Actinomadura luzonensis: one gene and its partner. The protein of the gene in region 1 interacts with the protein of each later gene in a pairwise test. Links are inferred from orthologs where the notes say so. Each region holds a gene or a part of one and is shown in the gene's direction. Other genes may lie near its edges. The genes, in order: rlmB and MF672_RS15235.

The links.
Region 2: the proteins of rlmB (region 1) and MF672_RS15235 interact in binary tests that used the Escherichia coli proteins (3 or more experiments, as listed by UniProt). The link is inferred for Actinomadura luzonensis from one-to-one orthologs.

What each region holds. Positions count from the first base shown.
Region 1 is NZ_JAKRKC020000001.1:2,982,410-2,985,648, forward strand. The notes cover bases 236-3,167. They hold rlmB (23S rRNA (guanosine(2251)-2'-O)-methyltransferase RlmB), read left to right. Parts: upstream 236-1,180; coding sequence 1,181-2,155; downstream 2,156-3,167. Other genes in these bases: MF672_RS14520 (winged helix-turn-helix transcriptional regulator), read left to right, coding at 236-875; MF672_RS14535 (DUF2637 domain-containing protein), read right to left, coding at 2,349-3,167. In the rest of the region: MF672_RS14515 (alpha/beta fold hydrolase), read left to right, coding at 1-181; more of MF672_RS14520, read left to right, coding at 195-235; more of MF672_RS14535, read right to left, coding at 3,168-3,239. UniProt on the Escherichia coli protein: Specifically methylates the ribose of guanosine 2251 in 23S rRNA.
Region 2 is NZ_JAKRKC020000001.1:3,110,576-3,113,838, forward strand. Bases 97-3,052 are described here. They hold MF672_RS15235 (NAD(P)H-hydrate dehydratase), read left to right. Parts: upstream 97-828; coding sequence 829-2,277; downstream 2,278-3,052. Other genes in these bases: MF672_RS15225 (alkaline phosphatase PhoX), read left to right, coding at 97-461; MF672_RS15230 (holo-ACP synthase), read left to right, coding at 469-819; alr (alanine racemase), read left to right, coding at 2,380-3,052. Outside these bases: more of MF672_RS15225, read left to right, coding at 1-96; more of alr, read left to right, coding at 3,053-3,263. UniProt on the Escherichia coli protein: Bifunctional enzyme that catalyzes the epimerization of the S- and R-forms of NAD(P)HX and the dehydration of the S-form of NAD(P)HX at the expense of ADP, which is converted to AMP.

The sequences.
Region 1 (3,239 bases):
CACCGCGATCCACTGCCGCCCCCAGACCTACCCCTTCGAACGACTCGGCCAGGCCATCGGCTACGACACCATCCCCATCGACGGACCCCACGACATCATGGTGGCCGCCCCGGAAGCCCTCGCCACGCTCCTCCTCTCCCTCGCCGCAGAATCACTCGGTTCAGGAACCGGAAGCCGCTGATTAAACTGCTGAAGTGGACCGTACGTACAACCAGTTCTGCGCCACCGCCAGGACCCTGGACATCGTGGGCGAGCGCTGGACGCTGCTCATCCTCCGCGACCTGCTGACCGGCCCGAAGCGGTTCTCCGACTTCCAGAACAGCTTGCGCGGCCTGGGCACCGGCCTCCTCGCCGCCCGCCTGAAGCATCTTGAGCACGAGGGCCTCATCCGCAAGATCACCCTGCCGCCGCCCGCCCGCACTCCCGCCTACGCGCTGACGGAGGCCGGCGACGAGCTCGGCCCCGCGATCCTGGAGCTGGCCAAGTGGGGCATGAAGTGGGCGATGGGCGAGCGCCGCGAGGGCGAGGCGTTCCACGGCGGCTGGGCGGTCCTCGGCCTGCGCGCGTACTTCGATCCGAGTGCCGCCGAGGACGTGCGGGCGATCTACGAGTTCCGCATCTCGGGCGAGGTCTTCCACGCCATCGTCGAGAACGGCACCATCGAGACGATCGTCGGCCCGGCGCAACGTCCTGACGCCGTCCTGGAGATCGACGACGAGGTCCTGATCGACATAGCCGCCGGCCGCACGACGTTCGGGCAGGCCGTCAGGGAACACCGTGCCCAGGCCAGCGGGGCTCCGCAGGCCATCCTCGCCCTGGTCAGCATGTTCCGTGCCCCGCAGCCCCAGTCGCGGAGGCAGCCCGGGCAGGCATGACCGGACCGGCGTACGGAGGCTGCGGGAGCGCCCGCCAACGGCCGATCCGCGGACGTACGTGCTCGGTGGCTCATCCAGCCCCAGGTCGGAGCCGGTTCGCGCGGAATCCGAACCTCCGCGCAGCGTGACGGCGTGCCGGCGTCCCGTCCTGGAGGCCGGCCCCCGTCAGGCGCCTGACACCCCGGACGACGCCGAGGCCCGGCTCCGTCCGCGGACCGACGACCTCCTGAGCCCACCACCCCGTCCTGGCCCCCGGTATGACTGAGTGGGATGAGGCGCATGACGGCCCGAGTACCCTTATGGACATGGCAGCAGGCGGTAGGGCTTCGGGCAGGCCCGCGAAGAAGAAGGGCCCGTCCAAGGGCACCGGCGGTCAGAAGCGCCGCGGGCTCGCGGGCAAGGGGTCCACCCCGCCTGCCGAGATGCGCCACTGGTACAAGGACAAGGCGCGCACCGAACGCATCGCCCGCGAGGAGCGTACGGGCGGCACCGGCACCCGGCGTCCGGCTGCGGCGGGCCGCCAGCGTCGTTCGGAGGACGCCCCGGAGTACATCGGCGGCCGGAACCCGGTCCTGGAGGCCCTGCAGGCAGGCGTCCCGTGCACGGCTCTCTACGTGGCGCAGCGCGTCGACAACGACGATCGCGTCCGCGACTCCATCAAGATCGCCGCCGAGCAGGGCATCGCCCTGCTCGAAGTCACCCGTGACAAGCTCGACCGCCTGACCGAAGGCGCGGTCCACCAGGGCATCGCCCTCCAGATCCCGGCGTACGACTACGCCCACCCGGCCGAGCTGGTGGAGCTGGCGCAGGACGCCGCCGAGACCCCTCTGATCGTCGCCCTCGACTCGGTGACCGACCCCCGCAACCTCGGCGCCATCGCCCGCTCCGCCACCGCGTTCGGCGCGCACGGCCTGCTCGTCCCGTCGCGCCGCTCCGCCGGCGTCACGGCGGGAGCCTGGAAGACCTCGGCCGGCACCCTCGCCAGCCTCCGCGTCGCCCGCGCCGCCAACCTGACGGCCGCCCTGCGCGAATACCGCGACGCCGGCCTCTTCATCATCGGCCTGGACGGCGGCGGCGACACCGATATCGCCGACGTCGACCTCCTGACCGAGCCGGCCGTCATCGTGGTCGGCTCCGAGGGCAAGGGCCTGTCCCGCCTGGTTCGCGAGCAGTGCGACGTGCTGGCCCGCATTCCGATGGCCACCGCCGCCGAGTCCCTGAACGCGGGTGTGGCGGCCGGTGTGGCGTTGTACGAGGTCGCTCGTCACAGACGTCTCTAGCGTCTACACTGGTAGGCCGCGCCGACGTAGCTCAATCGGCAGAGCATCTGTCTTGTAAACAGAAGGTCAGGGGTTCGATTCCCCTCGTCGGCTCTGCACCAGGAAGCCCCTGAACAGGCGTCATGCCGTCAGGGGCTTCTTCGTTTGTCAGGACAATGTCGGGATCTTGCTAACGGGCGTGCTAACACGGCCGCTATTCGGTGACGGCCTTGGCGAAGACGTCGGCAGCGGTGGCGGCCTGCTCATGAATGACGTGGGCGTAGATCCTGAGGGTGATCGCCAGGTCGGCGTGGCCGAGTCGGGCCGCGAGGACGTGGACGGGAACGCCGGCCAGGAGCAGCGTCGTCGCGTGGATGTGGCGGAGGTCGTGCAGGCGGGCATGGGGGAGTTGGGCTCGCGGGTTCTGCTTGTTGTGGGTTTCGATGAGCTTGGGCATGAGCGAGCTGGGCGTGTCCGGGAAGAGCGGATCTCCCCAGCCAGTCGTAAAGACGTACGCACCGCCGCCCTTCCAGGACTCGCCGAGCCTTAGGCGTTCCTCGTCCTGGCGGGCGCGGTGGGCCTTGAAGACTCTGACCGTGCTGGGGTCGAGGGACACGACGCGGGAGCAGGTCGGTGGCGAGCTGTTCGGAGACGCCCAGGCGGGCGCGGATGGAGTCGGCGGAGATCGGTTCACCGTGCTTGGCGTGGTGCTCGTCAGCGACGCGGCGGGCGTAGTCCACGAGCGCCGGGTCTGGTGCCGAACCGGGACGTCGCGGGACTCTGCGGGGACGGTTGAGGACGGTTGCGCGGAAGGTGAGGACGTCTGCGGGACGTCCTGTGGTGTGTCGGTGCCGGTGGTCGTGGCGCGGCGTTCGAGCATCGACACCGCGACGAGGAAGGCGCCGGCCGGGGTTGCGGCGGTGATCCAGCCCCAGACGGTCGGTGTGGCTTGGGCGAGGTTGGCGGCCAGTGACAGAACGATTCCGCCGGTCAGGACGAGGACGGGCCAGGAGATCGGGCCGCGCCGGGTTCGGTGGGTCTTCTTGTCGCGTTGGCGTTCGCGGGCGGCCATGACGCAGGTCAGGTCGATGCAGATGGCGATGGC
Region 2 (3,263 bases), 130 kb from region 1 along the record:
CGGCGATCTTCGCCCGGCTGGAGGGCGCGGTGTACCACCAGGGCACCGTCTACTTCGTCTCCACCCAGGGCGGCGACACCTCCCCGGCCGACCCGATGCCCGAGGGCTTCGGCAAGGGACGCGGCCAGGTGTGGGCGTACGAGACCTGGAGCCGCAGGCTCCGGCTCGTCTACGAGTCGCCGCGCGCCGCGGTGCTCGACCTGCCCGACAACATCACCGTGAGCCGCCGCGGCACGCTCGTGCTGTGCGAGGACGGCGACGGCGACAACTACCTGCGCGGGCTCACCCCGGCCGGGCGGCTGTTCGACTTCTGCCGCCTGGCGCCGATCAGCGGCGACCCGGGCGCCGAGTTCGCGGGCTCCACGTTCGGGCCCGGCGGGCACACGCTGTACGTCAACGTGCAGTCCAAGCAGGGCAGGTCGTTCGCGATCTGGGGCCCGTGGGAGCGCGGGCTGTTCTAATGAAGGCATGATCCTGGGCATCGGCGTCGACGTGGTGGACATCGCGCGCTTCGAGCGCGCCCTCGAACGCACCCCGGGCCTGCGCGAGCGGCTGTTCACCGAGGGCGAGCGGCCGCTGCCGGTGCAGTCGCTGGCCGCCAGGTTCGCCGCCAAGGAGGCCGTGGCCAAGGCGCTCGGCGCACCCCGCGGGCTGGGGCACCAGGAGGCCGAGGTGTGCCGCGACGAGCTGGGCAAGCCCGAGCTGCGGGTCAGCGGCCGGGTCGCCGAGACGGCCTACGAGCTCGGCGTCAAGCGCTGGCACATCTCGCTCAGCCACGACGCGGGCGTGGCCGTGGCCTACGTGATCGCGGAGGGATAGTTTCGGATCATGCGCACCGCCTACACCGCCGACCAGATCCGCGCCGCCGAGCACACGCTGATGGCCACGCTGCCGCCGGGCACGCTCATGCAGCGCGCCGCCGCCGGGCTGGCCGCCGCCTGCGCCGCCCTGCTGGGCAAGGTCTACGGCAGCCGCGTGGTGCTGCTCGTCGGCAGCGGCGACAACGGCGGCGACGCCCTCTGGGCGGGCGAGCGGCTGGCCCGGCGCGGCGCCCGGGTGGCGGCGGTGCTCGCCGGGGCCAAGACGCACGAGGCGGGGCTGGCGGCGTTCCTGCGGGCCGGGGGACGGGTCGCCGAGCGTGACGCGCTCGGGACGGCCGACCTGGTCGTGGACGGGCTGGTCGGCATCGGGGCGTCGGGGGCGCTGCGGGAGCCGTACGCGGGGCTGGCGGAGGAGGCGAACGCGGGCCGCGCGCCCGTCGTCGCCGTGGACGTGCCGAGCGGCGTGGACGCGAGCACCGGCCGGGTCGAGGGCGCGGCCGTGCGCGCCCGGCTGACGGTCACCATGGGCGCGCTCAAGACCGGCCTGCTGGTGGACCCGGGCGCGGCCCGCACCGGCCGGGTCGAGCTGGTGGACATCGGGCTCGGCCCCCACCTGCCCGGCCCCGACGTGGCCGCGCTCACCGACGGCGACGTCGCCGGCCTGCTGCCGCGCCCCGGCAACGAGTCCGACAAGTACCGCAGGGGCGTGCTCGGCGTGCTGGCCGGCAGCGACCTCTACACCGGCGCGGCCGTGCTGGCCGTGGGCGGGGCGCTGCGCGCCGGGGCGGGCATGGTGCGCTACGCCGGCCCGGCCGAGCCCGTGGCACAGGTGCGCGCCGCCTGGCCGGAGGCCGTGATCACGCCGCTCGACCGGCCCTCGATCGAGGACGTCGGCCGCGTGCAGGCATGGGTGCTCGGGCCCGGCCTCGGCACCGGCGACTGGGCGCACGAGCTGGCCGCCCAGGTGCTCGGCACCCACCTGCCGGTGCTCGTGGACGCCGACGGGCTGAGCGTGGTGGCGGGCGACCGCTCGCTGCTGCGGCGCTCCGCGCCCACGCTCATCACCCCGCACGCCGGCGAGCTGGCCCGGCTGATCCGCGCCGGCCGCGAGGACATCGAGGCGGCCCGGCTGGAGCACGCCCGGGCGGCGGCGGCCGAGCTGGGCGTGACCGTGCTGCTCAAGGGCTCGACCACGGTGGTGGCCGAGGAGTCGAGGCCGGTCCGGGTCAACCCGACGGGCACGTCCTGGCTGGCCACCGGCGGCACCGGCGACGTGTTGTCGGGGGTGGCGGGCGCGCTGCTGGCGCAGGGGCTCGGCCCGTACGACGCGGGGTCGTGCGCCGCCTACCTGCACGGGCTGGCCGGCCGGCTGGCCGCCGACGGCGCCCCCCTGGCCGCGGCCGACGTCGCCACCGCCGTGCCCGCCGCCGTCCGCGCCCTGACGGCCCGGACCTGACGGCCCGGACCTGACGGAATCTTCCGCCCGGCGTCCCCCGGAGGGCGAAAATCGCGCTCGACCACGGCGGTGAGCTGCCACACTGGAAGGATGTACTCCTCGATGGCCACGCCCGCCGAGGCACGCGTCGACCTGGCCGCGATCAGGCACAACGTCGCCCTGCTCAAGGAGCGCACGGGCGTCGAGCTGATGGGCGCCGTCAAGGCCGACGCCTACGGGCACGGGCTGGTGCCGTGCGCGCGGGCCGTGCTGGAGGGCGGCGCGAGCCGGCTCGGCACCGCGTTCGTCAGGGAGGCGCTGGAGCTGCGCGCGGGCGGCGTGAGCGCCCCCGTCCTGGCCTGGCTCATCACCCCCGGCGAGCCGCTGGAGGAGGCCCTGCGGCACGACGTCGAGCTGTCGGCCGCCGACGTGCGGCTGCTCGACGAGATCGCCGCCGCCGCGCGCCGCGCAGGCCGCGCCGCGAAGCTGCACCTGGAGGCCGACACCGGCATGAGCAGGGGCGGCGCCCCGCTGGCCGCCTGGCCCGGTCTGCTGGCCAGGGCGCTGGAGCTGCGGGCCGAGGGGGTCGTCGAGATCGTCGGCCTCTGGTCCCACTTCGCCTGCGCCGACGTCCCCGGCCATCCCTCGGTGACGCAGCAGCTGGAGGCGTACGAGGAGGCGCTGAAGCTGGCCGAGCAGGCGGGCGCGGCCGGCTCCCACGTGATCAGGCACCTGGCCAACTCCGCGGCCGGCCTGACCCTGCCCGAGGCCCGCTACGACCTGGTCCGGCCGGGCATCGCGATGTACGGCCTGAGCCCGATCCCCGAGCAGGGCGGCTTCGGCCTGCGCCCGGCGATGACGCTGGTGGCGCGGGCCGCGCTGGTCAAGCGCGTGCCGCGCGGCTCAGGGGTCTCCTACGGCCACCTCTACACCACCGACCGCGAGACCACGCTGGCGCTCGTCCCGCTGGGCTACGCCGATGGCATACTCCGGCACGCCACGGGCAG